Regions from separate parts of the Streptomyces sp. NPDC002698 genome, predicted to be linked through region 2. Evidence: riboswitches for the same ligand, from Rfam matches in the RefSeq annotation. Region 2 holds a riboswitch; each other region holds the start of a gene.
The links. A riboswitch is a leader RNA that binds a small molecule or an ion and turns the genes downstream of it on or off. The one in region 2 is predicted to bind thiamine pyrophosphate.

Region 1: it holds a riboswitch for thiamine pyrophosphate, as region 2 does, so the genes downstream of both, thiC (phosphomethylpyrimidine synthase ThiC) here and ACFYW9_RS12995 (thiamine ABC transporter substrate binding subunit) in region 2, are expected to answer to the same signal.
Region 3: it holds a riboswitch for thiamine pyrophosphate, as region 2 does, so the genes downstream of both, ACFYW9_RS31400 (purine-cytosine permease family protein) here and ACFYW9_RS12995 (thiamine ABC transporter substrate binding subunit) in region 2, are expected to answer to the same signal.
Region 4: it holds a riboswitch for thiamine pyrophosphate, as region 2 does, so the genes downstream of both, thiO (glycine oxidase ThiO) here and ACFYW9_RS12995 (thiamine ABC transporter substrate binding subunit) in region 2, are expected to answer to the same signal.

What each region holds. Positions count from the first base shown of each region.
Region 1 covers NZ_JBIAQM010000036.1:22,047-29,169, reverse strand. The annotation lists gene ACFYW9_RS33625 (LysR family transcriptional regulator) at 1-782, opposite strand, end outside; gene ACFYW9_RS33620 (DUF1801 domain-containing protein) at 1,010-1,372, shown strand; gene ACFYW9_RS33615 (VOC family protein) at 1,369-1,764, shown strand; gene thiC (phosphomethylpyrimidine synthase ThiC) at 1,820-3,640, opposite strand; TPP riboswitch at 3,633-3,789, opposite strand; gene ACFYW9_RS33605 (YibE/F family protein) at 3,861-5,372, shown strand; gene ACFYW9_RS33600 (SsgA family sporulation/cell division regulator) at 5,456-5,893, opposite strand; gene ACFYW9_RS33595 (IclR family transcriptional regulator) at 5,995-6,780, opposite strand.
Region 2 covers NZ_JBIAQM010000007.1:101,989-109,111, reverse strand. The annotation lists gene ACFYW9_RS13010 (hypothetical protein) at 267-455, shown strand; gene ACFYW9_RS13005 (hypothetical protein) at 418-1,257, opposite strand; gene rlmN (23S rRNA (adenine(2503)-C(2))-methyltransferase RlmN) at 1,533-2,639, shown strand; TPP riboswitch at 2,727-2,832, shown strand; gene ACFYW9_RS12995 (thiamine ABC transporter substrate binding subunit) at 2,954-4,012, shown strand; gene ACFYW9_RS12990 (ABC transporter permease) at 4,168-5,766, shown strand; gene ACFYW9_RS12985 (ABC transporter ATP-binding protein) at 5,767-6,825, shown strand; gene ACFYW9_RS12980 (LAETG motif-containing sortase-dependent surface protein) at 6,898-7,123, opposite strand, start outside.
Region 3 covers NZ_JBIAQM010000031.1:14,237-21,359, reverse strand. The annotation lists gene ACFYW9_RS31410 (phospholipase) at 1-424, opposite strand, end outside; gene ACFYW9_RS31405 (alpha/beta fold hydrolase) at 557-1,390, opposite strand; TPP riboswitch at 1,740-1,834, shown strand; gene ACFYW9_RS31400 (purine-cytosine permease family protein) at 1,826-3,226, shown strand; gene thiD (bifunctional hydroxymethylpyrimidine kinase/phosphomethylpyrimidine kinase) at 3,293-4,117, shown strand; gene gndA (NADP-dependent phosphogluconate dehydrogenase) at 4,483-5,925, shown strand; gene ACFYW9_RS31385 (hypothetical protein) at 6,026-6,460, opposite strand; gene ACFYW9_RS31380 (hypothetical protein) at 6,799-7,123, shown strand, end outside.
Region 4 covers NZ_JBIAQM010000017.1:160,084-167,206, reverse strand. The annotation lists gene ACFYW9_RS24105 (deoxyribonuclease IV) at 1-155, opposite strand, end outside; gene pknB (Stk1 family PASTA domain-containing Ser/Thr kinase) at 321-2,267, opposite strand; gene ACFYW9_RS24095 (thiazole synthase) at 2,522-3,316, opposite strand; gene thiS (sulfur carrier protein ThiS) at 3,320-3,520, opposite strand; gene thiO (glycine oxidase ThiO) at 3,517-4,683, opposite strand; TPP riboswitch at 4,681-4,793, opposite strand; gene ACFYW9_RS24080 (hypothetical protein) at 4,844-5,221, shown strand; gene ACFYW9_RS24075 (NAD(P)/FAD-dependent oxidoreductase) at 5,254-6,492, shown strand; gene ACFYW9_RS24070 (Rv2175c family DNA-binding protein) at 6,557-6,928, shown strand; gene thiE (thiamine phosphate synthase) at 7,020-7,123, shown strand, end outside.

The DNA.
Region 1 (7,123 bases), on a different contig from region 2:
TGAAGGGGTACGTAGGCGACGTCGGGCCTCGGGTAGTACCGCCGCGAGTGCTCCCCGACCGGGAGGACGCCCCGGCCCATCGCGACCAGGGTCAGCATCTCGGAGAACGACCCGCTGGCAGGCCCCTTCGGAACGGGCCTGCCCGAGGGGGTGCGGTCCGGTGTGCGGTCCCGCTTGAACGCCGCCGAGGTCACCTCGGGGTACTGCACCACGGGATGGTCCGCGAGCACCTCGAGGGACAGCCGTTCCTCGCCGGCCAGCGGATGACCTGCCGCGACGGCCAGGACCCTTCTCTCCCGCAGCAGTGCGGGTCCGCAGGCCATGCCGTCGAAGGGGAACGAGGCCAGCAGCACGTCGACCGAACCGTCCAGCAGACTCGCCCGGGAGTTGGAGAGCTGGACCTCCCGCACGTCGACACGGCAGTCCGGGTGACGCTCACCGAACGTGGCGACCGCCTTGAGAAGCGTGGGCGCCGTCCACTCGCCGAGGAAGGCGACCCGCAGCTCTCCGGTGACGCCCCGGCTGGCGTCGGCCGCCCTTCGCAGCGCCGCTTCCATCCCGGCGACCAGGGGCGCCAGGTCGGCCGCCAGCTGCCGGCCGATCGCGGTGAGCCGGACGGAACGGCTGTTGCGTTCGAACAGCAGGGCTCCGACTCTGCGCTCCAGCGCCTTGATCACCTGGCTCACGCGCCCAGTCGTGATCACCAGCCGCGCGGCGGTCCGGCCGAAGTGCAGTTCCTCGGCCAGCGTCAGAAAGATCTCGGTCTCCAGTCGCTCCAGCATGAAACCCCCGGCGTTAAATCTGACTCAACAGTCGTACAGCGATCATGCCTTGATGGCGGCCCTCTCGCGGCGGATCGTAGAAGGCGTCCACCCGGCCGCGGAAGAGCCGGCAAGGCCCCCGGCCGGCCGAGCACACAGCACCCCCGCGCCCGGTTCCGCCCACCACCAGGCCCACCACGCCATCACCTCCACCCCGCCCGTCACGCTCTTCCCGAACGGGGACCCATATGACTTCCTCGGACATCACCGCCTACCTGAACGGTCTCGACGGCCCGCTGCGCGACATCGGCGAGAGAACCAGGCACGTCATCGACTCGGCCCTCCCCGACGACTCCGGCGCGCTGTGGCACGGCCATCCCACCTGGAGCCTCGGGGACAAGCCGGGGCGGACCCCGGTCTGCCTGCTCAAGGCCTACACGTCCTACGTCACCTTCGGTCTCTGGCGCGGCCAGGACGTGGCCGATCCATCGGGCCGGCTGGTCGCCGGAGCCCGACGGATGGCCTCCGTGAAGCTCGGCCGTGCCGACGAGATCGACCCCGCCCTGTTCAGCGCGTGGCTTCGCCACGCCATCGCCCTGGAGACGACATGACCGCCCTGCGCGTGAAGGCCTTCGACCACCTGGTCCTCAACGTCGAGGACGTCGAACGGTCCCTGTCCTTCTACACCGGACTTCTGGGCCTCGAACCCGTACGCGTCGACGAATGGCGGCGCGGCCAGGCCCCGTTCCCGTCGGTGAGGGTCACGGCGGAAACCATCATCGACCTGACCGCCCGTAGCCGCGGCGGGTCCAACGTCGACCACATCTGCCTCACCGTGGAACCTCTGGACTGGGACCAGGTCATCGCGTCGGGATCCTTCACCGTGCTCGAAGGGCCCGTGAAACGCTTCGGCGCGCGCGGCAACGCCACCTCGGTCTACGTCCAGGACCCGGACGGCAACACCGTCGAACTGCGCTGGTACCCGCAGGACGGCACACCGTGACCGTGCCGAGGGCGGCGGTCCGGGTGTCCGCCCCGGACCGCGCCCGTGATCCGGCTCAGTCGGCCAGCGGCAGGTACACGCGGTTGCCCGCCTCGGCGAACTCCCTGGACTTCTGAAGCATGCCCTCGGAGATCTCCTCGGCGGAGGCGCCGTCGGCCACGTCACCGCCGAACCGCTCGTTGATGTTCTGGCTGATCTTCATCGAGCAGAACTTCGGCCCGCACATGGAGCAGAAGTGGGCCGTCTTGGCGGGCTCGGCCGGCAGCGTCTGGTCGTGGAACTCCCGCGCCGTGTCCGGGTCGAGAGCCAGGTTGAACTGGTCCTCCCACCGGAACTCGAAGCGGGCGTCGGAGAGCGCGTCATCCCATTCCTGCGCACCTGGGTGCCCCTTGGCGAGGTCGGCTGCGTGGGCGGCGATCTTGTAGGTGATGACGCCGGTCTTGACGTCGTCACGATCGGGCAGGCCCAAGTGCTCCTTGGGCGTGACGTAGCAGAGCATGGCCGTGCCCCACCAGGCGATCATCGCGGCACCGATGCCGGAAGTGATGTGGTCGTACGCCGGCGCGACGTCCGTCGTCAGCGGCCCGAGGGTATAGAACGGAGCTTCATCACAGATCTCCTGCTGAAGGTCGATGTTCTCCTTGATCTTGTGCATCGGGACATGTCCCGGGCCTTCGATCATCGTCTGTACCTGAAAACGCTTCGCGACCCTGTTGAGTTCCCCGAGCGTCCTCAACTCGGCGAATTGCGCCGCGTCGTTGGCGTCCGCGATGGAACCCGGCCGCAGCCCGTCGCCGAGCGAGTAGGTGACGTCGTACGCGGCGAGGATCTCGCAGAGTTCCTCGAAGTTCTCGTACAGGAACGACTCCTTGTGGTGCGCGAGGCACCAGGCGGCCATGATCGAGCCGCCGCGCGAGACGATGCCGGTCTTGCGGTTCGCGGTGAGCGGCACGTACGCGAGGCGCACGCCCGCGTGAACCGTCATGTAGTCCACGCCCTGCTCGGCCTGCTCGACGACGGTGTCCTTGTAGATCTCCCAGGTCAGTTCCTCGGCACGGCCGTCGACCTTCTCCAGCGCCTGATAGAGCGGCACGGTGCCGATGGGGACGGGAGAGTTGCGCAGCACCCATTCACGCGTGGTGTGGATGTTGCGGCCGGTGGACAGGTCCATGACCGTGTCGGCGCCCCATCGGGTCGCCCAGGTCATCTTGTCGACCTCCTCCTCGATGGAGGAAGTCACCGCGGAATTACCGATGTTGGCGTTGACCTTCACCAGGAACCGCTTACCGATGATCATCGGCTCGATCTCCGGATGGTTGACGTTCACGGGCAGCACCGCTCGGCCCGCGGCGATCTCCTCCCGTACGACCTCGGGGGCGACGTTCTCACGGACCGCCACGAACTCCATCTCGGGCGTGATCTCACCCCGCCGCGCGTAAGCGAGCTGGGTCACCGCCTGCCCGGACCGCCCCCGGCGCGGCTGACGCGGCCGGCCGGGGAAGACCGCGTCGAGATTGCGCAGCCCTCCGCGCGGGGACGTGTGCTTGATCCCGTCGTCCTCGGGACGGACGGGACGGCCCGCGTACTCCTCGGTGTCCCCGCGGGCGATGATCCAGCTCTCACGCAGCGGCGTCAGCCCCCTGCGCACATCGGTGTCGACGGCCGGATCGGTGTACGGGCCGGAGGTGTCGTACAGCGTCACGGACTGTCCGTTGGTGAGGTGCACCTGGCGAACCGGCACCCGCAGATCGGGGCGAGTACCCCCGACGTATGCCTTGTGCCACCCGATGGACCGCCCGTCCTGGCCGTTCGGGGACGGCGGGGAAACCCCGTCCGTCCGACTGGAGGCAGGCGTGCGTACATCCTTGTCGGTCATGAGACCTACTCCCTACGCCGGCATTACCCGGTAACAGGTTCAGCGGTCGACGCAGCGGCTTCCGATCGCCGATGTTTCATGTGAAACATCGCGAAGACGGAGGTCAGCGCCCTCTCAGCCCGGTGCTCCGAGCTCCCGCGTGTGCAAAGGTGCCCCCACGCTAGCGTCATGTTTGGCGCGGTGAACAGAGGGCCCTTGACGTTCTTGCGATGATCGGGCGGTGACGACGACCCGACAGCACCCCTTCCCCCCGCCCGAGCCACCGCGCCGTTCCGGCTCCGACGACGGCCGTGGGCATGGCTCCGCTATCGGTCACGGCCACGAGCAGGAGCACGGCCACGGCCACGGACCGGGCGGTGATCATCACGGTTCGGGCGACGGTCACGGGCCGGGTCCCCGCCGCGGGCACAACGAGCCTGCGGGCGCCGGTCACGGGCATTCGCACAGCCACGGTCCCGCCGCTCCGGTCTCCAAGCAGCTGCGCAAGGTCATCGCCGCGGTACTGATCCCCTTCGCCGCCGCGGTCGTGGTGGGTCTCGTGGTGCTGTGGCCCGGCGGCGCGCCGTCCCACGAGCGCACCGGTGTCGGGTTCGACCGGCAGACCCAGCAGGCGACGGTCACGAAGATCGGCCAGGTGGACTGCAAGTCCGTGAACGCCTCCTCGGGAACCGCGACGGGCGGCACCTCCGCCGCCGGGGGTTCCTCCGCTCAGTCCGGGAAGGGGGGTGAGTGCAAGAAGGCGACCGTCCGCATCGACACCGGCGAGGACAAGGGCCGCACGTTCACCGAGATCGTTCAGCCCGATCAGTCACGGCAGTTGCACCAGGGCGAGAAGGTCGTCGTCGCGTACGAACCCTCCGCCCCCAAGGACCTCCAGTACTCGGTCACGGACGCGAACCGGAAGCTGCCCCTGACGCTGCTCGCAGTGATCTTCGCGGTGGTCGTCGTGGTGATCGGCCGGATGCGCGGCATCATGGCCCTGGTCGCCCTGGCCATCAGTTTCGTGATCCTGAACTTCTTCATCCTGCCCGCGATCCTGCAGGGCTCGAACCCGCTGCTCGTGGCCGTCGTCGGGTCCAGTGCGATCATGCTGATCGCGCTCTACATGTGTCACGGTCTGTCGGCCCGGACGTCCGTGGCGGTGGTCGGCACCCTGCTCTCCCTGGTGCTGATCGGACTCCTCGGCTCGGTCTTCATCGACTGGGCCGTACTGACCGGCAACACCGACGACAGCACCGGCCTGATCCACGGTCTGTACCCGTCCATCGACATGAGCGGCCTGCTGCTGGCCGGCGTCATCATCGGTTCGCTCGGTGTCCTGGACGATGTGACGGTGACGCAGACGTCCGCGGTGTGGGAACTGCACGAGGCGAACCCGACGATGGGCTGGCGCGGCCTGTACCGCGCGGGCATCCGTATCGGCCGCGACCACATCGCGTCGGTCGTCAACACGCTCGTCCTGGCCTACGCGGGCGCCGCGCTGCCGCTGCTGCTGCTCTTCTCGATCGCCCAGAGCAGCGTGGGCACCGTCGCCAACAGCGAACTGGTCGCCGAGGAGATCGTGCGCACGCTGGTCGGATCGATCGGTCTGGTCGCCGCGGTGCCCGTGACGACCGCGCTGGCCGCGCTGGTGGTCGCCGCGGACCGCGAGGGCGGCACGCCCGTCCCCGCGCAGCCCGCGGCCGACAGGACGCCGGCACGGAACGGGAAGGGACGCCGCCGCAAGCACTGAGCCGTCCCGCGGCAGCGCGGAAACCATCCTGCACCGGCGCCCCTTGTGAGGAAGCGTTACGCCGCTCCGCGGGCCGCCGACGCTCAGCCCGCGCTCTGCTCCTCCGTGAGGATGCGGTCGAGCACCGCGTCGAGGGACGTGTCGAAACCCTCGAGGGAGCGTTCCTGCCCGAGGGGCACGAGCCTGTCCGTCCGGTCGAGAAACGCGACGAGCGGCGCGGCCCCGGACCGGAACAGCGCGTGATCGCCGCCGACCTGAAGCCGGATCAGCACCTCGCCGAACGCCTCCGGGTCGGACGGAGCGATGTGCACATCGCCGTCACCACAGGGCCTGCCCACCCCGTCGACGAGCAGTTCCCGCCCGAACGCCCAGGTCACGGGCGCGTCGCCGGGCAAGTGGAAGGTCAACCGCACGGCGTACGGATCACAGGTCTCGTATCGCAGCTCGACAGGAATGCGGAAGGACAGCTCCTCGGACACGAGGAAGCTCATCATGACCTCTGCCTGCACCGACTCACGCATCGCCTACCCCGTCGTTTGCCATCGACTGGCCAGGATTCGTCCCACCTGACACTGCTGGAAATATTGCTCAACGTGCATGCCGCATTACAAGCAGTGAGTTTTCAGATACTGATAGAGATGGCGAGTGTTCCTAGCAACCGGCCGACCTCGTTCTGCAGCTGCCGTGCCACGGGCATCAGCCGGTCGCCCTGATGGGACGGGAGGGAGAAGGCCACCACCGCGGCCGAACTGCCCACGGTGACCGGAATCGCGGCACAGACCGTGCCCAGCGCGTACTCCTGCCGCTCGATCACCGGTTCCATCCGGCCCGTCCGTTCCAGACGCCGCAGCAGCCGGTCCTCGTCACGCACCGTGTACGGGGTGAGCGCCCGCACCGGGTAGCGGTCGAGGTGGTCACGCCGGGACTTGTCGTCCAGCTGGGCCAGCAGACACTGGCCGACCGCGTGGGCGTGCCCGGTCTCGCGGAAGTCGGCCCACTCCTCGACCGCCGGGTTCGCCGGGGTGTCGGCGACACACATGACCTCGATCTCACCACCGCGGTAGACCGCGTAGTACACGGGCGCGCCGATCACGTCGCGCCAGCGCGCGAGGGTGTCCCCCACCGTGCTGCGACGTTTCTGCCGGGCTCCGCTGCTGCTCAGCCGCTCGGCGGCCTCGCCCAGGAAGAACAGCCCTCTGTCACGGCGCAGATAGCCCTCGTGGACCAGCGTGCGCAGCAGGTGATAAGCGGTCGGCAACGCCAGCCCCGCCTCCCGTGCGAGCTGCTTGGCGGGGGCGCCCTGCTCACGCGAGGCGACGGCCTCCAGCAGACGCACCGCGCGCTGGACCGAGCCGATCAACGTGGTGGTGTGGGAGTCCAGGGGAGCGGCTTCCGGCTCCGCGGACAGGGCGCGGGCCTGCCGTGCCGTCCCCGTGGCCGGGGGGAGCGGACCGCGAGTCGCCGCCGGCCCGGTACGCCCTTCCACCGGCGCGGTGCGCCGGGCGGGTTCCTCCACCGCCGGATTCCGGGGCTGCGCCGGCCCCCTGGGCGGAACCGACGGGCCGTGCGAGAGGGACGGCTCCCCCGGCGAGGTACGCGGCTGGGCCGGCGGAACGCGTGCCGCCGCGGGCGTACCCGGTCGCCGGAAGGGTGGAGCGACGGATGGTGCGGGTGCGGTGTCAACCGTGGCCAAGGGGCACTCCGAAGAGCGAGGAGGACCGCCCGTGCGGGGAGTCACGGGAGGGCTGTGC
Region 2 (7,123 bases):
ATGGGAAGAGGGACTGACCTTTCATTCGTGCGGCTGTGGTGGTTGGGGGTTCCGGCCGCGCACACCTGCGGAAGTACGTGCCGGACGGATCATCGCGCGGCGACTGGACATACCCCTTCGGGAGGCCTTGCAGCGCACTGAGGTCTATTGAGCGGAGTCGGTGACCAGACCCGGGGGGCACGGGGGCGAGTGGTGGGTCAATGAAGTTCTGCTCGGCGAGTCGGCCTGATCTGCCGAGCAGGACATCCATCGGTGGGAGGGGCGGTGTGAGCAAACGGCGGTACGTAGCGCGCGGGGTGCCAGGCGGATACCGGATCTGGGACAACAAGGGGCGGCGCTGGTGGGGAGACCTGTACGAACTCTGCCCCGACGATCTGCTGACGGAGCTGAACAGCCGGGCCGACCCTGCCAGGATTTCTACTCTCCTGAAGCGCTACCGGGCGCTGAAGCGGTAGCCGTCGTTGTTTGGAGGAGGGGACGCGGGCGCGGGCCGTAGGGGTAGAGCCACGGGCTCCAGTCGCCTTCTTGAAGGTGGGAGATCGCGATGAGCGCGTCGGCGGCGTTCTTGCAGCGCGGGTGGCGTGCCGTGAAGGACGCGATGCGGGGTCGCTGCGTGAGCAGCCAGTCGGCGACGGTTCGCGGGTCGCCGTCGTACCACCACGTGAAATCGAACTCCTCCCACAGGAAATCCGTCCCCCAGCCCAGTGACAGTCGGACGAGGCCGGCATCCGCGGCGGGGCCGGAGAGGCCGGCGATGTGGTCCAGCCATGGCTCCAGGCCGCCAGTGGCGTGGGCGACGCCTTCCACGAGGTCGCGGATGTCCGCCGGGGACCGGCCGTCGGTGAGGGCGAGGGTGAGCAGTGCCCGGAACGCCTGCTCGACCGCGGTGCGCTCGGCGACCGGCCAGCCGATCAGTTCGGCCCCGTACCGGCCGAGACCGCGCAGCTCATGGGACGGGTCGGTACCAGGGCCTTCCGGGCCCCAGTGACGCAAGGCACGCGGTATGAGGCGGCGCCACAGGACCGGGTACTGGTCCGCGTCCCAGTGATCGACGACCTTGCCCATGAAGCCTGCGAGGACGTCATCCGGCACATCGCGCGGATCACCGCCGAGGATGCGCAGCTCCGCTTCCGTGAAGCAGCGAGTGCACCCCGCCACCGGCCGGTCGAGCTCCGGGAGGGAGGCGAAGATCCGGTCCACCTCGGCGAGGGCGAGCCGCCACATCGTGTACGGGTCGGGGACAGGCTGATCGAGCATGACGGCTACCTACCGGGACTCCGCACCGTGGGCCGGGCGAAGAGAGCGACGCTACACCGGTTCCCGCCCGGCGGGTACCCGTTTCCCGACGCGGGCGAGGTCAAGATCCGCAAGGTCGGGCCGACTGCCCGCGCCTGAAAACCGGGCAATGGGCTGCCGGACCGTCTCCGGGCCGTGAAAGGGTGGCCAATGGTGACGGGGGACATCGGAGGGTGACAGGTCCCTCGCCCATCCGACCGGGGCGGCCCCAAACGATCTGCGACACTGGTTACGCCATGCCTAAGCCCGGAGAACTCACCTTTGTCGCGCCGCGCGGAGCCAAGAAGCCGCCGCGGCACCTTGCCGATCTCACGCCCGCCGAGCGCAAAGAAGCGGTTGCCGCGATCGGCGAGAAGCCGTTTCGTGCCAAGCAGCTCTCGCAGCACTACTTCGCCCGGTACGCGCACGACCCCGCCGAGTGGACGGACATCCCGGCCGCCTCGCGCGGCAAGCTCCAGGAAGCGCTGCTTCCCGAGCTGATGACGGTCGTGCGGCACCTGTCGACCGACCAGGACACCACCCGCAAGACGCTGTGGCGGCTCTTCGACGGCACGCTCGTCGAGTCCGTGCTGATGCGCTACCCGGACCGGGTGACCATGTGCATCAGCTCGCAGGCGGGCTGCGGGATGAACTGCCCGTTCTGCGCCACCGGGCAGGCCGGCCTCGACCGGAACCTGTCCACCGGCGAGATCGTGCACCAGATCGTCGACGGTATGCGCGCGCTGCGTGACGGCGAGATCCCCGGGGGTCCGGCGCGGCTGAGCAACATCGTCTTCATGGGGATGGGCGAGCCGCTCGCCAACTACAAGCGGGTGGTCGGAGCGATCCGGGCCCTGACCGACCCCGAGCCGGACGGCCTCGGGCTCTCGCAGCGCGGTATCACGGTGTCGACGGTCGGGCTCGTCCCCGCCATCAACCGGTTCGCGGACGAGGGCTTCAAGTGCCGGCTCGCGATCTCCCTGCACGCCCCGGACGACGAGCTGCGCGACACCCTCGTCCCCGTGAACACGCGGTGGCAGGTGCGCGAGGTGCTGGACGCCGGCTGGGGATACGCGGACCGGTCCGGACGGCGCCTGTCCATCGAGTACGCGCTGATCCGCGACATCAACGACCAGGCGTGGCGTGGGGACCGGCTCGGGCGGATGCTCAAGGGCAAGCCCGTACACGTCAACCTCATCCCGCTGAACCCGACCCCGGGCTCGAAGTGGACCGCGTCGCGGCCCGAGGACGAGAAGGCGTTCGTCGAGGCGATCGCGGCCCATGGCGTCACGGTCACCGTCCGGGACACCCGGGGGCAGGAGATCGACGGAGCGTGTGGCCAGCTCGCCGCGACCGAGCGGTAGTCTGAACCGAGTCGGCCCGTACGGTCGTCCGGCATCACCATGGTCGGACCATCCCGTCGTCCGGCATCTTCACCGTCCGACATCTTCATATTCCGACAGGGGAGCGCCACAGCGCTGAGAGTGCGGGACAGACCGCAGACCCTCTGAACCTTGCCCAGGTCATTCTGGGTAGGAAGTTCGGTCGTTACTCAAGCTGTTGCGCCCTGCCCGGGAACCGTCAGAGGTCCCGGGCAGGGCCGCGTCTCTTCCTGGTCACCCAGGAGGAATCAGTGAGCATCACCACCACCGTCAGCAGCGGCAGACGGTTCGCCGTCATGGCCGCCGGGCTCGGTCTCGTCGCGCTGCCCGTGCTGTCCGCGTGCGGCTCGTCCGGCGGCTCCGGCTCGGGCGATCCGAAGACGGTCACGCTCGTCAGCCACGACTCGTGGCTCGTGTCGAAGAGCGTGCTGGCGGACTTCGAGAAGCAGTCCGGCTACAAGGTCCGCGTCCTCAAGGACGGCGACGCCGGGCAGGCCGTGAACAAGGCCGTCCTGACCAAGGACAACCCCCAGGGCGACGTCTTCTTCGGCGTCGACAACACCCTGCTCTCCCGCGCGCTCGACAACGGGCTGTTCCAGCCGTACGAGGCCAAGGGCGCGGACCAGGTCCTGCCGGAGTACCGGACCGACCAGGACAAGCACCGGGTCACGCCCATCGACACCGGCGACATCTGCGTCAACTACGACAAGGCCTGGTTCAGCGAGCACGAGCTGGCGCCGCCGCGGTCCTTCGACGACCTGGTCAAGCCCGCGTACAAGAACCTCCTCGTCACCGAGAACGCCGCCACCTCCTCGCCCGGCCTCGGTTTCCTGCTCGGGTCCGCCGCGCACTACGGCGACAAGGGCTGGGAGGACTACTGGACGAAGCTCAAGGCCAACGGCGTGAAGGTCGTGGACGGCTGGGAGCAGGCGTACAACGAGGAGTTCTCGGGGTCCGCCGGAGGCAAGAAGGCCAAGGCCGACCGGCCGCTCGTCGTCTCGTACGCCTCCTCGCCGCCCGCCGAGGTCATCTACGCCGACCCGAAGCCCGCCACGGCCCCGACCGGCGTCGCGGACGGCACCTGCTTCCGGCAGGTGGAGTACGCGGGTCTGCTCAGCAACGCCGAGAACGCCGAGGGCGGCAAGGCGTTCCTGGACTTCCTGCTCACCAAGGAGTTCCAGGAGGACATGCCGCTCAACATGTTCGTCTACCCGGTCCGTGAGGGCGCGCGGGTGCCCGCGGAGTTCACCCGGTTCGGTCCGCAGGCCAAGGATCCCGAGATCCTGGCGCCCGCGAAGATCGCCGCCGACCGCGACCAGTGGGTCAAGTCGTGGACCTCACTCGTACTGAAGTAACGGAAGCGGACGAGGCCGGCGAGACCGGCCCGGCAGGCAAGCCCGAACCGGCCGGTGGGACCGGCGGGACCGGCCGGGGCGGCGACGCCGGCCCCGCAGCCGAATCCGCGGCCTCGCGCGGCGCGCGTCGGGGGAGCGCGGCGCGGTTCGGGCTGATGGTCCTGCCCGTCGCGTTCTTCGCGGTGTTCTTCGCCTGGCCGGTCGCCGCGATCGTCTCGCGCGGGCTCCACGGGGACGGCGGCTGGGAGCTCGGCCGGATCTGGGACGTGGCGACCCGCTCCGACATCCGGCACGTGCTGTGGTTCACCACCTGGCAGGCGCTCGCCTCGACGGCGCTCACGCTGCTGGTCGCGCTCCCCGGCGCGTACGTCTTCGCGCGCTTCGACTTCCGGGGCAAACAGATGCTCCGGGCCGTGGTGACGGTGCCCTTCGTGCTGCCGACCGTGGTCGTCGGCACGGCGTTCCTCGCGCTGGTCGGCCGGGGAGGGCTGCTCGACGAGCTGTGGGGCGTACGCCTGGACACCACGGTGTGGGCGATCCTGCTGGCGCATGTCTTCTTCAACTACGCCGTCGTCGTCCGGACCGTCGGCGGGCTCTGGTCGCAGCTCGACCCGCGTCAGGAGGAGGCCGCGCGCATGCTCGGGGCCTCGCGTCTCGCGGCCTGGCGCAGGGTGACGCTGCCCGCGCTCGGGCCCGCCGTGGCCGCCGCCGCCCTCATGGTCTTCCTCTTCACCTTCACCTCGTTCGGTGTGGTGCAGATCCTCGGCGGACCCACCTTCTCCACCCTCGAGGTCGAGATCTACCGGCAGACCTCCGAGATCTTCGACCTCACGACGGCGGCGGTGCTCACGATCGTCCAGTTCGTGGCCGTCGGCGCGATCCTCGCCGTGCACGCGGCGACCGTACGCCGACGGGAGACCGCCCTGCGGCTGGTGGCGCCGGCGACGACCGCGCGCCGGCCGCGCGGTGCCGGACAGTGGGCGCTCCTCGCGGGTGTGCTGGTGAGCATCGCGGTCCTGCTCGTGCTGCCGCTCGCCGTCCTCGTCCAGCGCTCCCTCGGCGCCCCGGGGCTCGGCTACTACCGGGCCCTGGCCGACGACGACGGAGGCGTCTTCCTCGTCGCCCCGATCGAGGCGGTCGGCAACTCGCTGGAGTACGCGCTCGCCGCCACCGCCATCGCCGTGCTGATCGGCGGTCTGGCCGCCGCCGCCCTCACCCGGCGCGCGGGCCGGCTGATGCGGGGCTTCGACGCCCTGCTGATGCTGCCGCTCGGCGTCTCCGCGGTGACCGTGGGCTTCGGGTTCCTGATCGCCCTGGACGAGCCGCCGCTCGACCTGCGCGCGAGCTGGATCCTCGTGCCGCTGGCGCAGGCGCTGGTGGGCGTCCCCTTCGTCGTACGGACGATGCTGCCCGTGCTGCGCGCGGTGGACGGACGGCTGCGGGAGGCCGCGGCCGTCCTCGGGGCGTCGCCGTGGCGGGTGTGGCGCGAGGTCGATCTGCCGATGGTGCGGCGGGCGCTGCTGGTCGCGGCCGGGTTCGCCTTCGCCGTCTCCCTCGGGGAGTTCGGGGCGACCGTCTTCATCGCACGGCCCGACAACCCGACGCTGCCGGTCGCCGTCGCCCGGTTGCTCGGGCGTGCGGGAGATCTCAACTACGGCCAGGCGATGGCCCTTTCGACCATTCTGATGGTGGTGTGCGCGGTGGCGCTGCTGCTGTTGGAGCGGGTGCGGACCGACCGGACCGGGGAGTTCTAGATGCTGCTGAGCCTCCAAGGCGCGACCGTACGCTTCGGCGGGCGGCCCGTGCTGGACGCCGTCGACCTCGATGTCGCCGAGCACGAGATCGTGTGCGTGCTCGGGCCGAGCGGCAGCGGGAAGTCCACACTGCTGCGGACGGTCGCCGGACTGCAGCCGCTGGACGAGGGCCGTGTGGTGCTGGACGGACAGGACCAGAAGGACGTTCCCGCGCACAAGCGGGGCGTCGGCCTGATGTTCCAGGACCATCAGCTCTTCCCGCAGCGGGACGTGGGCGGCAACGTGGCCTTCGGACTGCGGATGCGGGGCACGTCGAGGAGCGGACAGGCCGCCCGGGTGGGGGAGCTGCTGGACCTCGTCGGGCTGCCCGGAGCCCGGGACCGCGCCGTCGCCTCGCTCTCCGGCGGTGAGCAGCAGCGCGTGGCGCTGGCCCGCGCCCTCGCGCCGAGCCCCCGGCTGCTGATGCTCGACGAGCCGCTCGGCCAGCTGGACCGCTCGCTGCGCGAACGGCTCGTCGTCGAACTCCGGCAGCTCTTCGGCGAGTTGGGGACGACGGTGCTCGCCGTCACGCACGACCAGGGCGAGGCCTTCGCGCTCGCCGACCGGGTCGTGGTCATGCGCGACGGGCGGATCGCCCAGTCCGGTACGCCACTCGAGGTCTGGCAGCGGCCCGCGGACGCCTTCGTGGCCCGCTTCCTCGGCTTCGACAACGTGGTCGACGCGACCGTGAGCGGGGGTGCCGCCGACACCCCCTGGGGCAAGGTCCCGGTGCCCGAGGGCGCCCCCCAGGGTCCCGGAACCCTCCTCGTACGGCCCGCCGGTGTACGGCTCGTGGCCGTGGCGGACGGGCTGCGCTGCACGGTCGCCGCGCGCACCTTCCGGGGCACGCACGTCGCCGTACGGCTCCAGCCGGAGGGCGCGCCCCGGCTGGAGGCCGCGTGCGCGCTGCGGGACGCTCCGGAGCCCGGGGACGTGGTCGGGGTGGAGTTCGACGCCGCGGAGACCGTCGTCCTCGGGGCGCCGGCCCCCGCGAAGCGACCGGCGCGGCAGGCGGGTTGAGCGGGACGTCCGGACAGCCGTGTGGCCCGCCCCCTCGACGGGGGCGGGCCACACGGTCGTTCAGGAGGTGGTTCAGCTCGCCTTCGAGGCGCCACGGCGGCGCATGCCGAAGAAGACCGCTCCGCCACCGACGACGACGAGCGCGCCGGCGATACCGGCGATCATCGGGGTGCTGGAGTTCGCGCCGGTCTCGGCGAGGTTGGACTCACCGGCGGCCGCGGACGGCTGGTTGTCGCCCGGGGTGGCCGGAGCGGCGCTGCTCTCCGAGTCGGACGGGGTCGCCGAGTCCGAGGGGGTG
Region 3 (7,123 bases), on a different contig from region 2:
CCGGGTAGTTGGAGCCCGAGGACTTGTCGGTGACGGTCAAGTAGCTGTTCGTTCCCGGGGCTTTGAGCGCGTACTGGTCGGTGCCGCTCGGCGTCACCTCCCAGGTGGCATCCGCACTCGTACACGCGACGGTTCGGGCCTGGCTGCCCGAGCGGCCCAGACAACTGCCCGCGCTGTCGGTGCTTTCGAGTACGGAGGCGGAACCGCTCCGGCGCAGGGTCCACTGCTGGCGGTCCTCGTTTCCCTTGGGGTTGTGCTGGACGACCGCGCCCGCGCTGTCGGACGCGTTCAGTCCCGTGATGGCGCTCTGGACGAAGTAGGTGCCCGCGACGGGGACTTCGGCGGCGCCGGCGGGCGCGGGGACGGCGAAAACGGAGCCCAGTACAGCGGTGGCGGCGAGCAGGGAGCGTCGGCTCGGTCTCATGGCACGTGATCCCTTCCTGTGGGGAGCATGAGCATGCCATGCAGCGACACAGGGGCGGGCGGCGGCGGTACGGATCGCGTCAGTTGGGCGTGGCCCCGGGCCGATGGCTTTCCGCACACCCGCCGGGTGAGGTCAGCGGCCGCCGGCTCGCGTGCCGGGGTGCTCGATCCGCGTGACGAACGCGGCGATGTCGGCGACCACGCGTTCGGGCTGTTCCCACTGGAGGCAGTGGCCGGTCTCCGGGTAGGCGAGGAATTCCGCGCCGTGCACCGCGTCCAGGATGGTCTGCTGGTCCTCTCGGGGCAGGAACTCGTCCTGTTCACCCCAGATGACGAGTGTGGGCACCAGGATGCCGGCGAGGGTCGCGCGGAGATCGGCGTCGAGGAGACCGCGGGCCGTGTCCTTCCAGACGTAGGCGGGGAGCTTGAGGTTCTCCTCCACCATGGTCTCGACGAACCCCCGGGCGATCGGGCGGGTCATCGTGTCGGCCAGGAAGTCCTCGACGAACGCGCGGGGCACGGGATCGGCCAGATCCTCCATGGCGCGGGCCATGGAGGCCACCGCCGGTTTGTCAGCGAGGGTGCCGGGGACACCGAGCAGGACCAGGCCCGCGATCCGGTCGGGATGGCTGCCGGCGACGATCCGGGCCGGTACGCCGCCGCTGGACGCCCCGACCAGGACGGCCCGGGGGATGTCGACCACGTTGAGGAAGTCCACCAGGTCGGCGGCGAAATCGTCCGGGGTGTAGCCCTCCGGGGGCCGACCGGCATCGCCGTGCCCGCGCTGCGTGGGCGCGTATCCGTGCAGGGACGCGGGAAGGCGCCTCAGGAGGGGTTCGAAGGACCACCAGGAGTCGGCCAGACCGTGCACGAAGACGACCGGCGTGCCACTGGGGTAGCCCGCTTCGGCGTACGGGAGAGCGAGACCTTCCCGCACCTGCGCGGACTTCAGGGAGATCACGGTCACGGCACCCTGCCTCCTTCCGCCCGGCCACCGGGTCCGGGAACCCGGGAGCGGAGAGCGAGCGGCGATCACCTCCGACAGTACCGAGGCGCGGCACGCGCCGCGCTGCGAACGGGCCCGCTCGCGCCGTTCGAATGAACCGGAGCGCGCGCGGGCGGACACCGGTCCGGGCGAGTGAGCCCACGCAGCGACGCTTCCGAAGGGGACCTGGGGTCACGGGCCCCGGAGGACTCCCGGACGGTCCGGCCGGGTCCGGCGGTGGCGCCGCCCGCCCGTACACGGGAGCTGAGCACGGGTTCTGCCCGGGGGACCCACTCCCGCTCGGTCCTCGGGAGCGGTTAGTGTGTCCGTCGTACCGGACACGGGGTGCCCCGTCCGAGGGCTGAGATCACACCCGTCGAACCTGAACCAGTTCATACTGGCGGAGGGATGTCTTCCATGCCATTGGCGCATGTTCCCGGCGGGCTGCCCGCCGACAGCCGGCCCGCCGTCTTCGACGGACGGATGCCCGCCGCACCCGGCGACCTGCGGGTGGAGGGGCGCGGCATCGAGCCGGTCCCCGAGAGCAACCGGTACGGCGGTGCCGGGCGCCTGTTCACCGTGTGGTTCGCCCCGAACCTGACGATGACGGGTGTGTTCACCGGCACGATCGGGATCGCGCTCGGCCTGGACTTCACCACCGCACTGGCCGCCGTCGTCCTCGGGACCGTGCTCGGCGCCCTGCCCACCGCCTACCTCAGCACCTGGGGCGGACTCACCGGCACCGGCCAACTCCCGCTCGCACGGCTCGCGTTCGGCCGGGCGGTGGTACTGCCCGGGATGCTCCAGTGGCTGTCCTCCATCGCCTGGGACGCGTTGATCGGCCTGTTCGGCGGGGACGCGCTGGCGCGGCTGTGCGGCTGGCCGTTCTGGCTCGGCGTCCTGGTCATGATGGCCGCTCAGGGGGCCCTCGGCGTCCTCGGCTACGAGGCCGTCCACCGCCTGCAGATCGTCATGACGTTCGTGCTCGCCGTGGCCTTCGCGGTGATCGCCTGGCGGATGCTCGACGGGGTCCACCCCGCGACGACCGGATCCGCGACGGGCGCCGACCGCGCCGGCGCGTTCGTCCTCACCAGCACCATCGCGCTGAGCCTCTCGCTGTCCTGGGCACCGTACGCCGGTGACTTCAGCCGCTATCTGCCGCGTTCGACGTCCCGCCCTCGGATGTTCTGGTGCACCCTGCTCGGGCTCGTCGCGTCCTTCGTCGCCGTGCAGGTCCTCGGGCTGTGGGGCGCGTCGGTGCTGACCGACCAGACGGCGGCGGGCGTGGACACGCTGCTGGGCGGCGGTGCCGCGGGAGCGTTCGGGCTGCTGGCCGTGGCGCTCGCGGCGGTGTGCAGCAACGCGATGAACGACTACAGCGGTTCGCTGGCCCTGCAGACCCTGGGTGTGCGGATGCCGCGCCCGTTGGCGGCCGCCCTGGCCGCCGCGCTCGGCTTCCCGCTGGTGCTGTGGATGCACGCCGCCGACACCACGGCCCGCTTCCAGAACGTGCTGTTGTTCGTGGGCTGTTGGATCCCCGGGTTCGTCGCGATCGTCGTCGTCGACTGGATCGCCCGGGGGCGGGAGCGTGGGGACGCCCCGGTCGACGTCGCCGCCGAGATGTCCCGTCCGCGCCCTGGATGGCCGTCGCTGGTGGCCTTCGTCGCCGCTTTCGGCGCGGCCGTGCCGTTCATGGACACGAGCCTGTACGTCGGTCCGGTGGCCGACGCGCTGCACGGCGCCGATCTCTCGTACTACGTGGCGTTCCTGGTCGCCCTCGCCCTCTACGCCCCGCTGCGGCTGCGCCGCCGCGTCTGAGGGCTGCCCGTCGCTCCGCCGGTCCAGGGCTTCGGGCCCGCGGCCGTACCCCGAGAGGAACACCCCATGACCACCCCGCCCCGCGTCCTGACGATCGCCGGCTCCGATTCCGGCGGAGGCGCGGGAATCCAGGCCGACTTGAAGACCATGCTCGCGCTGGGCGCCCACGGGATGAGCGTGCTCACCGCTGTGACCGCGCAGAACTCCGTGGGTGTGCAGGGGGCTTGGGAACTGCCCGAGGAGGCGGTACGCGCCCAGTACCGCAGTGTGGTCGACGACATCGGGGTCCAGGCCGTGAAGACGGGGATGCTCTCCTCGCCCGGCCTCGTCACCACGGTCGCCGAGTTGCTGTCCGACGTGGGCGTCCCGGTCGTCGTGGACCCGGTGAGCGTCTCCAAGCACGGGGACCGGCTGCTGGCCGACGACGCGCTGGACGCCGTACGGACCCGGTTGCTGCCGCGGGCGACCGTGGCCACCCCGAATCTCGACGAGGTCGCCCAGCTCACCGGGTTGAAGGTGGACGACGAGTCGGGCATGCGCCGGGCCGCCGGGCTGCTGCTCGCGTTCGGTCCCCGTTGGGTGCTCGTGAAGGGGGGACATCTGCCGGGCCAGGCCGTCGACCTGCTCACCGACGGAACCTCCGAGCACTGGCTGCGCGCGCCCCGCCACGACAACCGGCACACGCACGGCACGGGGTGCACGCTCGCCTCGGCCGTCGCGGTGGGCCTGGCCGAGGGCCTCGAAGTGCCGGAGGCGGTACGGCGGGCCAAGGCGTACGTGACGGCCGCGATCGAGGCCGGTTTCGCGCTCGGTGCCGGTATCGGACCGGTGGACCACGGGTGGCGGCTGCGCCGCGACGACCGCCCCCGCCCGACGCCCGGGCACGACTGACCCCGCCCGGCGTCCGCCCGCCGTTCCGGCACCACGGGATCCCGCCCGGGCCGCCGCCCGCGATCCCGGCACGGCTGCCCGGTTCCCCGGCCGCCGGCCCTCGTTCGGGCACGACCCGCCCCTCCGTCGGCCACCGCCCGCCCGGGGCCCTGACCCCGGCCGGCCAACGGCTCCGCACCTCGGCGCGAGGTTCCCGGACGTCCGGGTCCGTCCGGCGCCCGGAGGCCCGTTCCACGGTCCGGCACACCTCCTGCCTCGGACGGTGAACACCTCGGCCCCTCCCGGCGTACTGATCGGCACAGCGACAGTCGTCTGCTCGCCCGTCAGGTACGCGGACAGGCAGATCCGGATCCAAGGAGCACACCATGAAGGCGACCGCGCAGATCGGCGTCACAGGGCTCGCGGTGATGGGCCGCAACCTGGCCCGCAACTTCGCCCGGAACGGCTACACCGTCGCCGTCCACAACCGCACCCCCGCGCGCACCAAGGCACTGGTCGAGGAGTTCGGGCACGAGGGCTCCTTCGTCGCGGCCGAGTCGGCCGAGGACTTCGTGGCGGCGCTGGAACGCCCCCGGCGCCTCATGATCATGGTGCAGGCGGGTGCCGCCACCGACGCCGTCATCGAGGAGTTCGCCCCGCTGCTCGAAGACGGCGACATGATCATCGACGGGGGCAACGCCCACTTCAGCGACACCCGTCGTCGTGAGCAGTCGCTGCGCGAACGCGGCATCCACTTCGTCGGCGCGGGCGTGTCCGGCGGCGAGGAGGGCGCCCTCAACGGGCCGAGCATCATGCCGGGCGGCTCCCCCGAGTCGTACGCCTCGCTGGGCCCGATGTTCGAGTCGATCAGTGCCAAGGTGGACGGCGAGCCGTGTGCCACGCACATCGGCACCGACGGCGCCGGACACTTCGTCAAGATGGTGCACAACGGCATCGAGTACGCCGACATGCAGCTCATCGGCGAGGCCTACGACCTGCTCCGGCGCGTCGGCGGCTACACGCCGCAGCAGATCGCGGAGATCTTCCGGCGCTGGAACAAGGGCCGCCTCGACTCGTACCTCATCGAGATCACCGCCGAGGTCCTCGCGCACACGGACGCCGCCACCGGCGAACCGTTCGTCGACGTCGTGGTGGACGCCGCGGGGCAGAAGGGCACCGGCCGCTGGACCGTGCAGACCGCCCTGGACCTCGGCTCCCCGGTCACCGCCATCGCGCAGGCGACCTTCGCCCGCGCCGCCTCCAGCCAGGACGGCCTGCGCTCCGCCTACCGCGGCCTGCCCGGCGGCACCCACTGGGACCTGTCGGGAACCGAGGCCGAGCGCTTCACCAGCCAGGTGGAACACGCCCTGTACGCCTCGAAGCTGATCGCCTACGACCAGGGCTGGAAGATGATCCTGGACGCGGCGGCCGAGTACGGCTGGGACATCGACCTCGGTGAGGTGGCGAAGATCTGGCGCGGCGGCTGCATCATCCGCGCGGCGTTCCTCGACCGTATCCGCGCCGCGTACGCCGTCGATCCGGGCCTGGTCAGCCTGCTGTCGGACGCGGGGTTCGCCACCGAGATCAAGGACGCCCAGGTCCCGTGGCGCGAGGTCGTCTCCATCGCCACCCGCAGAGGCGTCCCGGTGCCCGCGTTCTCCGCGGCGCTGTCCTACTACGACACGCTGCGCGCCGACCGGCTGCCGGCCGCACTGACCCAGGGGCAGCGCGACTTCTTCGGTGCCCACACCTACCGGCGCACCGATCGCCAGGGCAGCTTCCACACGCTGTGGGGCGAGGCGTCCCGCAGCGAGACCGAGGTCCTGTGACCCTGTCGGTCGCCCCCGTCGGTCGATGAATGAGCGAGGGGCGGGCCGCACTTCCGTGGTGACGGAGGTACGGCCCGCCCCTCGCTGACGGCCGGACGTCTCAACCGGCGTTCGTGAAGGGCTCCTCGATCCCCGTCACTAGGCGCGTCATCACCGCGGACGGCAGCGAGGGGTTGCCGGCCGCCGCTTCCGCCACCTGCCGGTCGGGGTCGGAGAGCAGTTCCACGATCACCCGCGGCGGGAGTGCCGGGTGAGCGGCGGCCACGGGTCTGGCCCGGTCGTCCGCGAGGCAGAAGAGCAGGACCGGGGCGGTCGCGTTCGGGTCGACGTCGGCGGCGGTCAGTCTGCCTTCGCGGGCGAGTCGTACGCCGCTCCGCTCGTCGCGCGCGAGGAGGGCGACCGCCTGCGCGTGGCTGAGGTCCTCCCGGCTCGCGAGGTCGATGGCGAGGTCGGCGTCCGCGACCGCGATCAGCCGGTCGACCAGTTCGGACGGCAGGGCCGGGTTGGCGGCGAGACCGCTCAGGACATGGTTCACAGGGGGCATCCTGCCTCGGTCCGTGGAGAATCGGCCCGGGATTTTTCCGGCGCGGAGGTCACCGGGCGGAAGGTCCCCGGTGCCGGCCCACGCGGTGCGCACGCCTCGCCCGGTGCCCCGCCGTTCATCGGCGCCCGAGGTGGAAATTTCCTTGTCAACGGCTCCTTCAGTACACGGGCCGATCTCGCGATACCCGCCCTGACCGGGGCAGATGCTCCGCGCAGGGGCCGCCCGGCCCCCGCCGCGGGACCGGCCGCGGGACCGGCCGGCCTCTGCCACCGCTCGCGCGCGCCGCGATCCCCTTGCACTGTTGGGGTGTAACGAGGAGGTGCGGTGCCATGCGCGGAGCACAGGGTGCGAGGCAGTGGTGCTGGCGCTGGCGGAGGAATCCGCTGCGTCGCCGTGACGACGTCTTCGAGGCGTGGATCGTGCTGATCGTCTGGACGGTGATGGTGCTCGGCGGCACCCTCGCCGGCCTGGTGACCGCCCACGCCGCCGACGAGTCCTTCACGCGGCTGCGCCACGACCGGCACGCCGTCCCGGCCACACTGGTCAGCGGCACGGAAAGGGCGGTACCCGCCGGAGAGGGCTCGTCCTTCGACCATGTCCGGGCGACGGTCCGCTGGACGACGCCGGACGGGTCACCACACATCGGCAGCGCCC
Region 4 (7,123 bases), on a different contig from region 2:
TTCCCGGCAGGCGTCGCCCAGCCGCGCGGGTTGGCGACGAAGACCTGGACGGTCTCGGCCGCGAGATCACGGGCGTAGGCCAGGCCGACGGAGTTGAGGCCGCCGGCCACGGGGACATGGCCGCCGACGGGATTGCGGAGCTGCTTGCTGGTCACGCCCGCCAGGGTGTCACGTGCCGTCGGGTCCCCCGCGGGCGGACCCGTGGGGGACCCGTGAGCGGACCTGTACGCGGACCTGTACGCGGACTTCGCGGGGGAGCGGCCTCCGAGCGGCTGCCCGGTCGGAGGCCGTACGCCGCCGGGGCCCGGCGGCGGATCCGCTCAGCGGATCTGGATCGTGATCGTCGAGCCCTTGGGCGCCGTGTCGCCGCCGTCCACCGACTGCTTCTTGACCGTGTCGCCGAAGAGCCCGAGCAGCCCGCGGTCCTTGTGGACCTGGAACCCCGCGTCCTCCAGAGCCTTCGTGGCGTCGTCCACGCTGTCGCCCACGACGTCCGGGACCTCCACCATCTCGGGGCCCTTGGAGAGGGTCAGCGTCACCGTGTCCCCCGTGGCGGCCTCGCGGCCCGCGCGCGGCGTCTGCTGGGCGACCTGGTCCTTGTCGAACTCCGAGTTGACCCGCTCCGCGGCGATCTTCACCTTCAGGCCCGCGTCCTCGAGCTGCGCGGTGGCGTCCTCGACCGACGAGCCGGTCACGTCGGGCAGTTCCACCGGGGCGCCCTTGCTCACGACGATCGCGATCGCCGAGCCCGAGTGCCGCTCGGTGCCCGCGGCCGGATCCGTGCCGATCACGAAGCCCTTCGTCACGTCCTGGCTGAACTCGCGCGTGACCATGCCCGCGGCGAGCCCGTCGCCCTTGAGCACCTCTCTCGCCTTGAACAGGGCGAGGCCCTTGAGGTCCGGCACCTTCACCGTCTGGGGGCCGTCGGAGACGGTCAGGGTCACGGAGTCGTTGTCGCGGATCCGCTCGCCGACACCGGGGTCGGTGCTGATGACCGTGCCCCGCTTCACGGTGTCGCTGTAGGCGTGCTTGACCCGCTTGACGTCCAGACCGGCACCCTGGAGCTGGGTCCTGGCCTGCTGCTCCGTCTTCGCCAGGACGGGCGGGACCTTGGTGAACTGGCCCGAGTTGATGTACCAGACACCGGCGCCGAGGCCGAGCACCAGCACGATCGCGGCGACGACCAGCATCACCCCGCGCCGCGGCCGCGGACGCGTCCCCGGAACCCGCGGCGGCCCGACCGGTGCGGTGGTGAACGGGCTGCTCTGCTCGAACCGGCTGGTCCGGTCGAGGGCGCTGTCGTCCTCGTTCACGGGCAGCAGCCGGGGGACGGACAGCGAGCGCGGGATCACGCTCGTACGGTCGTCGGCGTTGTCGTGGCCCACGGACAGCGCGCCCGGCGGGACCGCGTCGAGCTGCTCGGCGGTGAGACCGGCGCGGGCTTCGAGGACCTGGCCGAGCAGGGCCACCGCGTCGGCCGGGCGGAGCTCGGGGTTGCGGGCCGTGGCCGCGGTGACCAGCTCGTCGAGCGGGTACGCGAGGCCCGGCACGACTGCCGACGGGGGCGGCACGTCCTCGTGGAGGTGCTGGTAGAGCACCTGCGCGGGGGAGTTCGCGGTGTGCGGCTTGGCGCCGGTGAGCATTTCGTAGAGGACGACGCCGCAGGCGTAGACGTCGACCCGGGTGTCGGCGGTGCCGTGCTCGATCTGCTCGGGGGCGAGGTACGACACGGTGCCGAGGACGGTGCCCGTCGTGCTGGTCACCGTGTCCACGGCGCGGACGAGACCGAAGTCCGCGACCTTGACCCGGCCGTCGTCCCCGATCAGGACGTTCTCCGGCTTCATGTCGCGGTGCACGAACCCGGCGCGGTGGGCCGCGCCGAGCGCGGCGAGCACCGGCTCCAGGATGTCGAGCGCGGCCCGGGGCTGGAGGGCGCCGCGCTCGCGCAGCACGTCGCGCAGGGTGCACCCGGCGATGTACTCCATGGCCAGATAGACGTACGACCCGTCCGCCCCCTGGTCGAAGACCTGCACCACATTGGGGTGCGCCAGCCGTGCCACCGACTTGGCCTCGCGGATGAAGCGCTCGACGAACGAGACGTCCGCGGCCAGCGTCGGGTGCATCACCTTGAGCGCGAGCACGCGGTCCAGACGGGTGTCCAAGGCCCTGTAGACCGTGGCCATCCCGCCGACCGCGATCCGTGCGTCGACGCGATAGCGGCCGTCGAGCACGTGTCCGACAAGCGGGTCCTGAAGGGTCGTATCCACGCAGGTGAGTCTACGAGCCGCCACTGTCACGAGGTCACGTTCGGCCGATACAGGGGCCCGACTGCAGCCGACCTGTGACGCGCATCGCACGTACGAATGTCTGTTCGTCGAGCAGATGTCCGATCATGGCCCGTCTGTCACCGCAAGGCCACAACGCGACAACCCGCACGCCCGCCCGGCCGGAAACCGACAGGGAAGCCGATGCGGAAGCCGCGCGGAGACCGGCGCGGAGACCGACGGCCGGCGGCCCTCGGTCAGAACGCCGGGCGCTCGGGGTCCAGTGCCGCCATGCCCTCCACGGGAGAGGACGCCGTGGCGAAGTGCCTCCGGGGGATGCGTCCGGCCCGCCGCGCCAGACGCCCCGCCTCCACCGCGTGCCGCATGGCCTCCGCCATCAGGACGGGCTCCTGCGCCCGCGTCACCGCCGAGGCCAGCATCACCCCCGCGCACCCCAGCTCCATCGCGAGCGCGGCGTCCGACGCCGTGCCCGCTCCCGCGTCCAGGATCACCGGCACGCGCGCGTGCTCGACGATCAGCTCGAAGTTGTGCGGGTTGCGGATCCCGAGCCCGGACCCGATGGGCGAGCCGAGCGGCATGATCGCCGCACAGCCGACGTCCTCCAGCTTCCGCGCCAGCACCGGGTCGTCGTTCGTGTAGGGCAGCACGGTGAAGCCGTCGTCGACCAGCGTCTCCGCCGCGTCGAGCAGCTCGATCGGATCGGGCAGCAGGGTCCGCTCGTCGGCGATGACCTCCAGCTTGACCAGATCGGTGCCCAGCGCCTCGCGCGCCAGACGAGCCGTCAGCACGGCCTCGCCCGCGGTGTAGCAGCCGGCCGTGTTCGGCAGGACACGGATGTTCAGCCGGCCGAGCACCGACAGGACCGAGCCGTGCACCGACGCGTCCACGCGCCGCATCGCGACCGTCGTCAGCTCCGTGCCGGACGCCACCAGGGAGCGCTCCAGCACGTCGAGGCTGGGCGCGCCGCCCGTCCCCATGATCAGCCGGGAGGCGTAGGTCGTACCGCCGAGGACGAAGGGGTCGTCTGCCATGGGTCAGCCTCCTTGGACGGCGGTGAGGACCTCGACGCGGTCGCCCTCGGCGAGCGGGGTGGAGGGCCACTGCGCACGCGGGACGACGGTCTCGTTCAGGGCGGCGGCCACCCCGGACGACGACGGGGTGAGGGTCGCGACGAGCGCGTCGAGAGCGGTTCCCGCGGCGATCAGCCGCCGCTCCCCGTTGACGACGATGTTCATACGTGCAGCTCCGTGCGGGCCGTGGCGCCGAAGCGCAGGGGGGTGAAGGGGCGGGCTTCGGCGGGGAGTTCGCCGGTGGTCAGGACGTGGGCCAGCACGTCTCCGGTCACGGGCGTCAGGAGCACGCCGTTGCGGTGGTGCCCGGTGGCCAGCAGCAGCCCGTCCAGCGCGCTCGGGCCGAGCAGCGGCGCGTTGTCGGGCGAGCAGGGGCGCAGCCCCGCGCGGGTCTCGGTGAGCGGCAGCTCGGTGATCCCGGGGACCAGCTCGTGGGCGTCGCGCAGCAGCTCGTACACGCCGCCCGCCGTCACGGTGGTGTCCCAGCCCAGCTCCTCGCTGGTCGCGCCCACCACGAGCTCGCCGTTCTCGCGCGGCACCAGGTAGACGTGGCTGCCGCGCACCACGGCCCGCACGGTGCGATGGAGGAAGGGCGCGTACCGCCCCGGCACGGTCAGCCGCAGCACCTGCCCCTTGACGGGGCGCACCGGCGGCACGACGTCGTCGGGGACGCCCGCCAGGCGGCCGCTGAGACTGCCCCCGGCGAGCACCACCTGACCCGCGCCGAGCCCGGTGCCGTCCGCGGTGACGACCCCGGTGGCCCGTTCCCGTACGACGCTCAGACGCTCCGCCCAGGTCCGGTGCATGACCACCCCGGCCCGCTCGCAGGCCGTGACCAGGGCCGCCGCGAGGCGCCGCGGGTCGATCTGGTGGTCGCCGTCGACCCGCAGGCCCCCGCGCACGCCGGGCGCGAGCATCGGCTCCAGGCGGCGGCACTCACGGCCGCTCAGCCACTCCGACTCCAGCCCCGACCGGACCTGCAGCGCGTGCAGTTCCCGCAGATGGGCGCGGTCGTCGGCGTCCAGCGCGACGGCCAGCGTGCCGCTGCGGCGGTAGCCGAGGTCCTGTCCGGTGGCCTCGGTGAGCTCGGCGGCGAAGTCCGGATAGCGGCGCGCCGAGGCGAGGTTGAGGCCCAGCAGGGTCTCCTCGCCGAAGTGCAGCTCGGTGACGGCGGCCAGCATCCCGGCCGCGACCTGCGCGGCCCCGCCGCCCGGCTCGGGGTCCACGAGCGCGGTCGTGAACCCGCGCTGCGCGGCCCGCCAGGCCGTCACCAGACCGATGATTCCGCCCCCGACGACGAGGACGTCCGACGAACGTGCAGACGGCATGGGCGTCCAGCCCCTCCCTTCGCCGGCATGACCCGGATCAGGTTCGTACGGTCGGAGGCCGCCCAGCCTCCCTCTCAGCCCGGTGCGTCCGGGCTCCCGCGAGTGCTTTACGTTGGCCACCCTAGCCCGCCCCCTCCGTCTCAGTAAGGGAGCCTCCGCCATGGCGCGACCGCTCGACGGCCTCGTGCTCGCCCCCGTCGCCGACCAGGCCCCGGGCCAGGTGGGCACCGGCACCCGGTTCACGTACCACGAGCGGGACGGCGTGGTCTGGGCCGACTACGCGGGCGGCGACGTCGTCCGCGGACATCTCGTCGGCACCCGCGAGGGCGACCGCCTCGACTTCCGGTACGTACAGCTCAGGCGCGACGGGACCACCGCGTCCGGCCACTGCGTGTCGCTCGTCGTGGAACTGCCCGACGGGCGCCTGCGGCTGGAGGAGAGCTGGACGTGGGAGTCGCAGCCGGGCGCCGGGACGAGCGTGGTGGAGGAACCGCGCGCGACCGGCCGTGTGGAACAGGTCACCGAGCACGTCCGCTGACTGACGGATCGTCACGTGTCTATGGTGATCAGGTGAGCGATCAGACGCAGGCACAGTCCCCGTCGCAGAGGCCCGCGGTCCGACGGGTCGTCGTGGCGGGCGCGGGCATGGCCGGGGTGCAGACCGCGGTCGCCCTGCGCGAACAGGGCTTCACGGGCACCGTCACGCTGATCGGCGCGGAGCCGCATCAGCCCTACGACCGGCCGCCGCTGTCCAAGGCCGTCCTGCTCGGCAAGGCCGAGGGCTCCGCCTTCGACATCGACTTCGAGGCCCTGGACATCGACCTCAGACTGGGCAGCGAGGCGCTCGGTGTGCGCCCCGGCGACCACGAACTGGACACGGACGCGGGGCCCGTCCCGTACGACGTCCTGGTCGTCGCCACCGGCGCCGAACCGATCCGGCTCCCCGGCGCCGAAGGCGTGCCGGGCGTGCATCTGCTGCGCACCCTGGACGACGCCGACCGGCTGCGTCCCGTTCTCACCCGGCAGCACGACATCGTGGTGGTCGGAGCGGGCTGGATCGGCGCCGAGTTCGCCACCGCGGCGCGCGAGGCGGGCTGCGCGGTCACGGTCGTCGAGGCCGCCGACCGGCCGCTCGCCGAGGCGCTGCCCGCCGAGGTGGCCGCCCCGATGACCGCCTGGTACGCGGACAGCGGGACCTCGCTGCGCACCGGCGCGCGCGTGGAGCGCGTCGAGCCCGGGGCGGTCGTCCTGGACGACGGCTCCCGGGTGCCCGCGGACGCCGTCGTGGTCGGGATCGGCGCGCGGCCCGCCACGGCCTGGATCGCCGGCTCGGGCATCGAACTCGGCGCCCACCGCGAGATCGTCGCCGACGACCACCTGCGCAGCTCCCTGCCGGACGTCTACGCGGTCGGCGACTGCGCCTCCTTCCCGTCCGGACGCTACGAGGAACGCCTCCTCGTCCACCACTGGGACAACGCCCTCCAGGGCCCGCGCACGGTCGCCCTGAACATCGTCGGACAGACGCCCGCCGCCTACGACCCCGTGCCGTACTTCTGGTCCGAGCAGTTCGGCCGCTTCGTCCAGTACGCCGGCCACCACACGCCCGCCGACACCCTGGTCTGGCGCGGTGACCCCTCGGGAGCCTCCTGGTCGGTGTGCTGGCTGCGCGAGACACGGCTCGTCGCCCTTCTGGCGGTGGGCCGCCCGAGGGATCTCGCCCAGGGCCGCAGGCTGATCGAGGCGGGCGCCGCCATGGATCCGGAGCTGCTCACGGACGCGTCGAGGCCGCTGAAGGGCGCCACGGTCTGATCCGTCACCCCAGGCCGGACGCCCTCGGCTTCCGACTGTCGGTCCGGGATGGCACGCTTGTCCCGTGACCGAGATTGACGCAAAGATCGATGCTCTCGTCCCCGCCTGGCTCACCCTCCCCGACATCGCCGAACAGTTCGGCGTCGAGGTGACGCGCGTCCGGCAGCTGGTCAAGGACGGCCAGCTGATCGCCGTACGCCGTGGTGAGAACCGCGCGCTGCACGTCCCCGCCGATTTCATCGACGCGGACGAACAGAAGGTCGTCAAGGGCCTGGCCGGCACCCTGACGCTCCTGAGGGACGACGGCTTCTCCGACGAAGAGGCCCTCGAGTGGCTCTTCACCCCCGACCCGAGCCTGCCCGGCACCCCCGCACAGGCTCTGAGCGAGAATCGCGGCACGGAGGTGAAGCGCCGCGCCCAGGCGCTCGCCGTCTGACCTGAACGCGACCGTCCGGCACGGGGAGTGCGGCGGCGGGACCATCCCGGCCGCCGCACTCCCCGCGCACCGACCAACGGGGGACCCACGCATGCCCGAGAACGCCGCCACGACCCCACGGGGCCTGCTCGCCGACGCCCGCGTCTATCTGTGCACGGACGCCCGCAGACGTCAGGGCGACCTCGCCGAGTTCCT